2 regions of the Nocardioides dubius genome follow, and region 1 is predicted to be linked to the other one. Evidence: predicted binding sites of a transcription regulator. Region 1 holds the regulator's gene; the other holds the start of a gene.
What was found. The regulator HrcA, encoded in region 1, represses chaperone genes, less so after heat shock. The targets are predictions, from matches to a motif close to TTGGCACTCGNNNNNNNCGAGTGCCAA.

Region 1 (3,399 bases):
ACGACGGTGAGCTCCGGGTCCGGTCGCGGCGTCGTCTCGACGCTCTCGGCGAGCACCGTGAACGAGCGCTTGCTGGTCTGCTCGACGGTGCCGGTCAGCGTGGTGCCGAGGCCGTCGGTGAGCATCAGCTCCTCGCCGGCCTTGAGCCGGCGCACCACCACCGCGTGGTGCGCCTCCTCGCCGGTGACCTCCACGACCGAGCCGGCGCGGACGCCGTCCAGGCTGGGGACCCAGTGCAGGTGTGAGGTCATCGGCTCAGTGGTTGAAGGCGTCGCGCAGGCGACCGAAGACGCCCTTCGAGCCCTGCGACACGGTCCCGGTCGGCGACTCCTCGCCGCGGATCGCCGCGAGCTCGCGCAGCAGCTCCTCCTGGCGGGCGTCCAGCTTGCCCGGCGTCTCGACGACGACGGTGACCACCAGGTCGCCGCGGCCCGCCTGACGCAGGCCGGGGACACCGCGCCCACGCAGCACCTGGTCGGTGCCGGACTGGGTGCCGGGCTTGATCTCCAGGTCGAACTCGGTCTCGACCTCGCTCTCCTCCCCGGCGACGTCGGCCTCCAGGGTGGGCAGCTGCAGGACGGTGCCCAGCGCGGCCGCCGTCATCGGCACGGTGACCGTGCAGTGCAGCGTGTTGCCGTGCCGGGTGAAGGTCTCGTGCGGGGCGACCTGGATCTCCACGAAGAGGTCGCCGGCCGGGCCGCCGCCGGGGCCGACCTCGCCCTGTCCGGAGAGCTGGACCCGGGTGCCGGTGTCGACGCCGGCCGGGATCTTCACGGTCAGCGAGCGGCGCGAGCGGACCCGGCCGTCGCCGGCGCACTCGCGGCACGGCTCGGGGATGATCGTGCCGAAGCCGCGGCAGGCCGCGCAGGGGCGCAGGGTCCGGATCTCGCCGAGGAACGAGCGCTGCACGTGGGCGACCTCGCCCTGGCCGTGGCAGGTCTCGCAGGTGACCGGCTTGCTGCCGGGCGCGGCGCCGTCGCCGTGACAGGCCTCGCAGAGCACGGCGGTGTCCACCTTGAGCTCGCGGGTGACGCCGAACGCCGCCTCGGCGAGCTCGATCTCGAGGCGGATCAGGGCGTCCTGGCCACGGCGCATCCGCGGCCGCGGGCCACGGCCCTGGCCGCCACCCTGGCCGCCACCGCCGAAGAAGGCGTCCATGATGTCGGTGAAGGAGAAGCCGGCACCCTGGCCGAAGCCGCCGCCACCCATGCCGCCGAACATGTCGCCGCCACGGTCGTAGGCGGCCCGCTTCTGCGGGTCGCTGAGCACCTCGTAGGCCTGGCTGACCTCCTTGAACCGCTCCTGGGTCTCAGGGTCGGGGTTCACGTCGGGGTGCAGCTGACGCGCCAGCTTGCGGTAGGCCTTCTTGATGGTGTCGGCGTCGGCGTCGCGGGCGACGCCGAGGAGCTCGTAGGGGTCCTGACTCATGGGTCCTTCTGATCGATCAGCTGAGCCTGGGATCAGGCTTCATCGAGAATGCGGGAAACGTAGCGAGCCACCGCGCGGACGCTCGCCATGGTGCCGGGATAGTCCATCCGGGTCGGACCGACGATGCCCAGGGAGGCGATCGCCGTGTCGCCCGGTCCGTAGCCGGCCGAGACCACGCTGCTGGAGGAGAAGCGGGGCAACGGGCCCTCGTGGCCGATCCGCACCGTGACCATGCCGTCGGCCTCGGTCTCCCCGAGCAGCTTGAGCAGCACCACGTGCTCCTCCAGCGCCTCGAGGATCGGGCGGATGTTGGTGTCGAACTCGCCGAACCGGCTCAGGTTCGCGGCACCGCTGACGGCGACCCGCTCATCCGAGCGGTGGTCCGACATGGCCTCCGCCAGAACCGCGGCGACCGCAGCGCCGGCCATCTGGGTGCCGGGGCGCAGGTCCTCGACGATCGCGGTGACCGCGCCGGCAGCCTCGGCGATCACCTTGCCGGTGACCGCACCGTTGATGCCGGCGCGCAGCTCGAAGAGCTCGTCGTCGGCGAGCGCCTCCTCCAGCTCGACCACCCGCTGCTCGACCCGGCCGCTGCTGAGGATCAGCACCGCGAGCACCCGGGTGGTGCTGAGCGCGACCAGCTCGACGTGGCGCACGGTGCTGCGGCTGAGCGTCGGGTACTGGACCACGGCGATCTGCCGGGTGAGCTGGGAGAGCAGGCGCACACTGCGCTGGACCACGTCGTCGACGTCGACGGCGCCGTCCAGGAAGGAGGAGATCGCCCGGCGCTCGGCCACGCTCATCGGCTTGACGGCGGTGAGCTTGTCCACGAAGAGGCGGTAGCCCTTGTCGGTGGGCACCCGGCCCGCACTGGTGTGCGGCTGGGCGATGAAGCCCTCCTCCTCGAGGACCGCCATGTCGTTGCGCACGGTCGCCGGGGAGACGCCGAGCTGGTGCCGCTCGACCAGGGCCTTGGAGCCGACCGGCTCCTCGGTGGAGACGTAGTCCTCGACGATGGCACGCAAGACGGCGAGCCGCCGGTCTTCGACTACCACGGGCCACCTCCTGGACGCGAACACTGGCACTCCTTGTGCACGAGTGCCAAGGATACCCGCCGGTTCCTGGAACGGGGGCTTTCGCCACGACGGGCCATAGGTTAGGCTTCCCTAAGTAGTCGAGCGAAGGGAACGCCATGTCGACCGCAACGCCGTCGTACGAGCCCGCGGAGATCGCCGCCGAGGCCCGCAGCATCCTCTCCTGCCCGGCCGGCGCGAGCCTGGTCGTCCAGGGGGTCGAGGATGCCATCGATGACGACCTCGGCCTGATCGACGACAACGGCACCCCGGTCTTCCTGACCATGGCCGGCTCCCTGCTGGAGCGGGCCGCGCTCAGCAACAGCAGTGCCCTGCTGCGGGTCTCCAGCAGCCTCAACGCCGACCGTGCGATCGTCGTCGCCGGGCAGCTGACCACCCACCACCGCGACCGCGCGGGCCGGGTCGTGGTCGAGCTGCGCGTCGCCATGGTCTCCCTGGTCGACCGGCGCGAGGACGGCGGCACCACCCGCCACCTGCACGTCTCCGCCGACGAGTTCACCCGCCCCGAGCTGCGGCTCAACCGCGGCTACCTGCACCGCTCCCTGGCCCACGCCAACGAGTGCCACCAGGACGAGCTCCGCTCCGCGGTCTCGATGGCCACCGGCACCCGCCCGCACGCGATCGCCGGCGTGCACCTCTTCGACCTCACCACCGACGGCGTCTCGCTGTCCTGGGTCGACGCCACCGGCGCCCACCAGCGCACCGTCGCCTTCGACCGCGCCGCCGACACCCCCGAGGAGCTCGCCGAGCTGCTCAGCCGGCACCTCCACGCCGGCCTCTGCTAGCCGCCGATGGCGGGTAATTCTGCGCCCTCGGGCTAGGTTCGGGGGATGGAGTTGGCGTTCGTCGAGGTCGGTGACCGGGTCTGGGTGTGCCG
Region 2 (3,399 bases), on a different contig from region 1:
GACCAAGTCGCTGACCCTCGACCACAAGCTCAACTCGCCGCTGAAGATCGCCGACATCGGCTCGCAGTTCTCCGGCATCGGCCTGGACAACATCAAGTTCATCACCGTGCCGTGGGACTTCTACGAGCCGGACCCGAACCGCCTGGTCTGGGCCGAGGACGCCAACGCGCTGTGGAAGAAGGTCAAGTTCGACAAGCCGCTGAGCAAGCGGCTCAGCTCCGAGGTGGTCAGCGCCGCCCGTCGTCCCGGATCGACCGCCTCGGCCGACCCGGACGCCGGCTCCAGCGAGTCGCCCTCGGCGGAGGAGACCGAGAGCTCCGAGTCGCCGTCGCTCAGCCCGGACGACGCCGACCGCGAGGCCACTGCGGCCGCCAACGGCCTCTGCGCCTGATCGCCCGCCCCGGCGTAGGCTCGGAAGCGATGAACGACCGCACCGCTGACTCCTCCCCGAACGCCGAGACCGCGTGGCAGCGCCGCAAGCGGCTCGCCGAGATCTTCGGCGACTCCGCGCCGTCCTCGACCAAGGACGACCGCGACCCCGAGGAGTCGCGCCGCAGCGACGCCCGGGCGAGCGAGGAGTGGCTCAAGCGCCAGGTCCCGCCACACCACGGCTCGATGTGACCTCTCGGCACCTCTGACGGCGAGAATTGCGCGCTGAGGTCGCATTGAATGCGACGACGCCCGCCCCGCCGAAGCGGAACGGGCGTCGATGCGGTGCGAGGTGGCGGGTCAGAGTTGACCGCCCGGACGCTGCGAGAGCAGGTCGCGGATCTCCTCCAGCAGGATGATGTCGTCCGGCTTCGCGGCCGGACCGTCCTGGAAGAAGCGCTCCTTGGCCATGTTGTAGGGCGTCACCACGAAGTAGAAGACGACCGCAGCCAGGATCAGGAACGAGACCAGCGCGGTGAGGAACAGACCGACGTTGACGTCGGCGATCTCGACGCTGTCGAAGTTCGGCTCGCCGCCGATCTTGCCGATGAAGCCGAGCAGCACACCGGTGAAGGTCTCGACGACCTTGGCGAACGCCGTGGCCATGATGAAGGCAACGGCGAGCTCCACCAGATTGCCCTTGAGTACGAACTCCTTGAAGCCCTTCAGGTTCATTGAGCACTCCTTAATGGGTCGGAGCACCCCGAGGACCCCCGACCACGCAGTTTTTGACAGCGCCACACGTTAACGCGAAATCGATGCCGTCAGGAACATCGACGCCGCGGCGCCCGCGATCTCCCGTGCCTGCGCGTCGCCGACCGCGAGCACCACCAGAGCGCCCGTCTCGGTGCCGCCGGCTCCCGACCGCGGGGCCGGCACGGTGATCACGCTGACGGCGTCCGCGACCTGATGCACGCTGCCGTCGGTGGGCCGGGTGGCGATCAGGTCGATCCGGTCGCCCGGGCGCAACAGCGCCGCGACCCCGGCATCGGTGAGTCGCACCGGCAGCGCCACCTTGCCCGGATGCCCGCTCAGCAGCGGGGCTGCGACCAGGTCGGCGTCGGTCAGCGGGGTGCCGCGGCGCAGCGGCCCGGCCAGTGTCCGCCCCGCCCCCGCGGACGGCGACAGCGCGCCGTACGGGGCCAGCTCCGGCGGTGCCTGGAGGCGGGTCAGATCGCTGCGGGAGAGCGTGTGCCCGGCCGGCAGGTCGCGAGCCGCGACGGTGACCGCCACGGTGGCCGGAGCGGGCGGGGTGAGCGCCCGCAGCCCGCTGACCACGGCACCGGCCAGGCAGAGCGCGACGAGCAGCCGGCGGTGGCGCAGCAGTGCCCGGCGCGTCCGCAGGCCCGCGGCGCGCAGGTGCTGGAGCAGCGGAGGGGGAGCAGTGGCCGAGTCCATGGATCGAGGCTAGGGAGAACGTTCCGCATTGTGAGCGCTATCCACAGGTGCCGTACGATTGGCAGTCGGCGGTGGCGAGTGCCAGCGCCGGAACGGACCGAGAACACAGGAGGGGTGCGGCGGTGCCGACCTACCAGTACGCGTGCACCGAGTGCGGTCACGCCTTCGAGATCGTGCAGAGCTTCAGCGACGACTCGCTCACCGTCTGCCCCGAGTGCGAGGGCCGGCTGCGCAAGGTCTTCAACGCCGTGGGCGTCGTCTTCAAGGGCTCGGGCTTCTACCGCACCGACTCCCGTTCGGGCTCCTCGTCGTCGGTGCCGGCGGCCAGCGACTCCTCGTCGAGCAGCAGCACCTCGACCTCGACCTCGACCTCGAGCACCAGCACCAGCACCTCAAGCACCAGCAGCTCGAGCACCGCGGCCAGCACCTCCGCGTGAGGTGACGCGCCGGGCCCGCACGCTCGGGTCCCGGCGCCGCACAGCCCGCCACCTACGCTGATCGGGTGTCGAAGCTCTCCGAAGCCTGGCAGGCGTTCCGGCAGTGGCCCTGGGCCGCGCGCTGGGCGGTGCACGTCTGCGCCCTGCTGGTCCTGGTGCTCGTCAGCACGCTGTTGACCGGCGTCGCGCTCGTCCGCCGGCCCTTCCCCCAGACCGAGGGCACCATCGACGTGCCCGGCCTGAGCGCCGCCGTCGACGTGGTCCGTGACGAGCACGGCATCCCGCAGATCTACGCCGACACCCTGGACGATCTGATGCGCGCGCAGGGCTTCGTGCATGCCCAGGACCGGTTCTACGAGATGGACGTGCGCCGGCACGCCACCGCCGGCCGTCTCTCCGAGCTCTTCGGCGCGACCACGCTGGAGACCGACAAGGCCGTGCGCACCATGGGTTGGCGTCGCGTCGCCGAGCGCGAGCTCACTCTGCTCAAGCCCGAGACCCGGGCCGCGCTGGAGGCGTACGCGGCCGGCGTCAACGCCTGGATGGCGGACCGGTCGCCGTCGCAGATGTCCGTGGAGTACAGCCTGCTGCGCCTGGACGGGCTGGACTACGAGCCGGAGCCGTGGACGCCGGTGGACTCGCTGGCCTGGCTGAAGGCGATGGCCTGGGACCTGCGCGGCAACATGCAGGAGGAGGTGAACCGGGCGCTGGCGCTGGTCGAGGTCGGCAAGGAGCAGGTCGCCGACCTCTATCCCGACTACCCGTATGCGACGCACCGCCCGATCGTCGGTCAGGGCGCCCTGGTCGACGGGCGCTACGAGCCCGAGGCCAGCAAGGCCGGCACCCGCGACCCGGCGCGTCCGCCGTTCACCGCCGACCAGGCCGACGCGCTGCGCGGGGTGCAGCGGGCCCTGGACGCGGTGCCGGCGCTGATCGGTCAGGGCGACGGCATCGGCAGCAACTCCTGGGTGGTCTCCGGCGAGCACACCACCACCGGCAAGCCCCTGCTGGCCAACGACCCGCACCTCGGCACCAGTCTTCCGGGCGTGTGGACCCAGGTCGGCCTGCACTGCCGCTCGTTGAGCAGTGCCTGCCCGATCGACGTCTCCGGGTTCAGCTTCTCCGGCGTGCCCGG

Region 2: ABD151_RS09570 (FmdB family zinc ribbon protein) is a predicted target of HrcA. The motif match lies at 1,886-1,912, and genes of this name have one in related genera.

The regions. Positions count from the first base shown of each region.
Region 1 is NZ_BAAALG010000017.1:183,825-187,223, reverse strand. It holds gene ABD151_RS20785 (16S rRNA (uracil(1498)-N(3))-methyltransferase) at 1-251, opposite strand, end outside; gene dnaJ (molecular chaperone DnaJ) at 256-1,428, opposite strand; gene hrcA (heat-inducible transcriptional repressor HrcA) at 1,461-2,483, opposite strand; gene ABD151_RS20770 (hypothetical protein) at 2,621-3,307, shown strand; gene ABD151_RS20765 (MBL fold metallo-hydrolase) at 3,353-3,399, shown strand, end outside.
Region 2 is NZ_BAAALG010000007.1:180,525-183,923, reverse strand. It holds gene ABD151_RS09590 (LCP family protein) at 1-391, shown strand, start outside; gene ABD151_RS09585 (hypothetical protein) at 421-621, shown strand; gene ABD151_RS09580 (MscL family protein) at 730-1,104, opposite strand; gene ABD151_RS09575 (SAF domain-containing protein) at 1,174-1,827, opposite strand; gene ABD151_RS09570 (FmdB family zinc ribbon protein) at 1,950-2,264, shown strand; gene ABD151_RS09565 (penicillin acylase family protein) at 2,330-3,399, shown strand, end outside.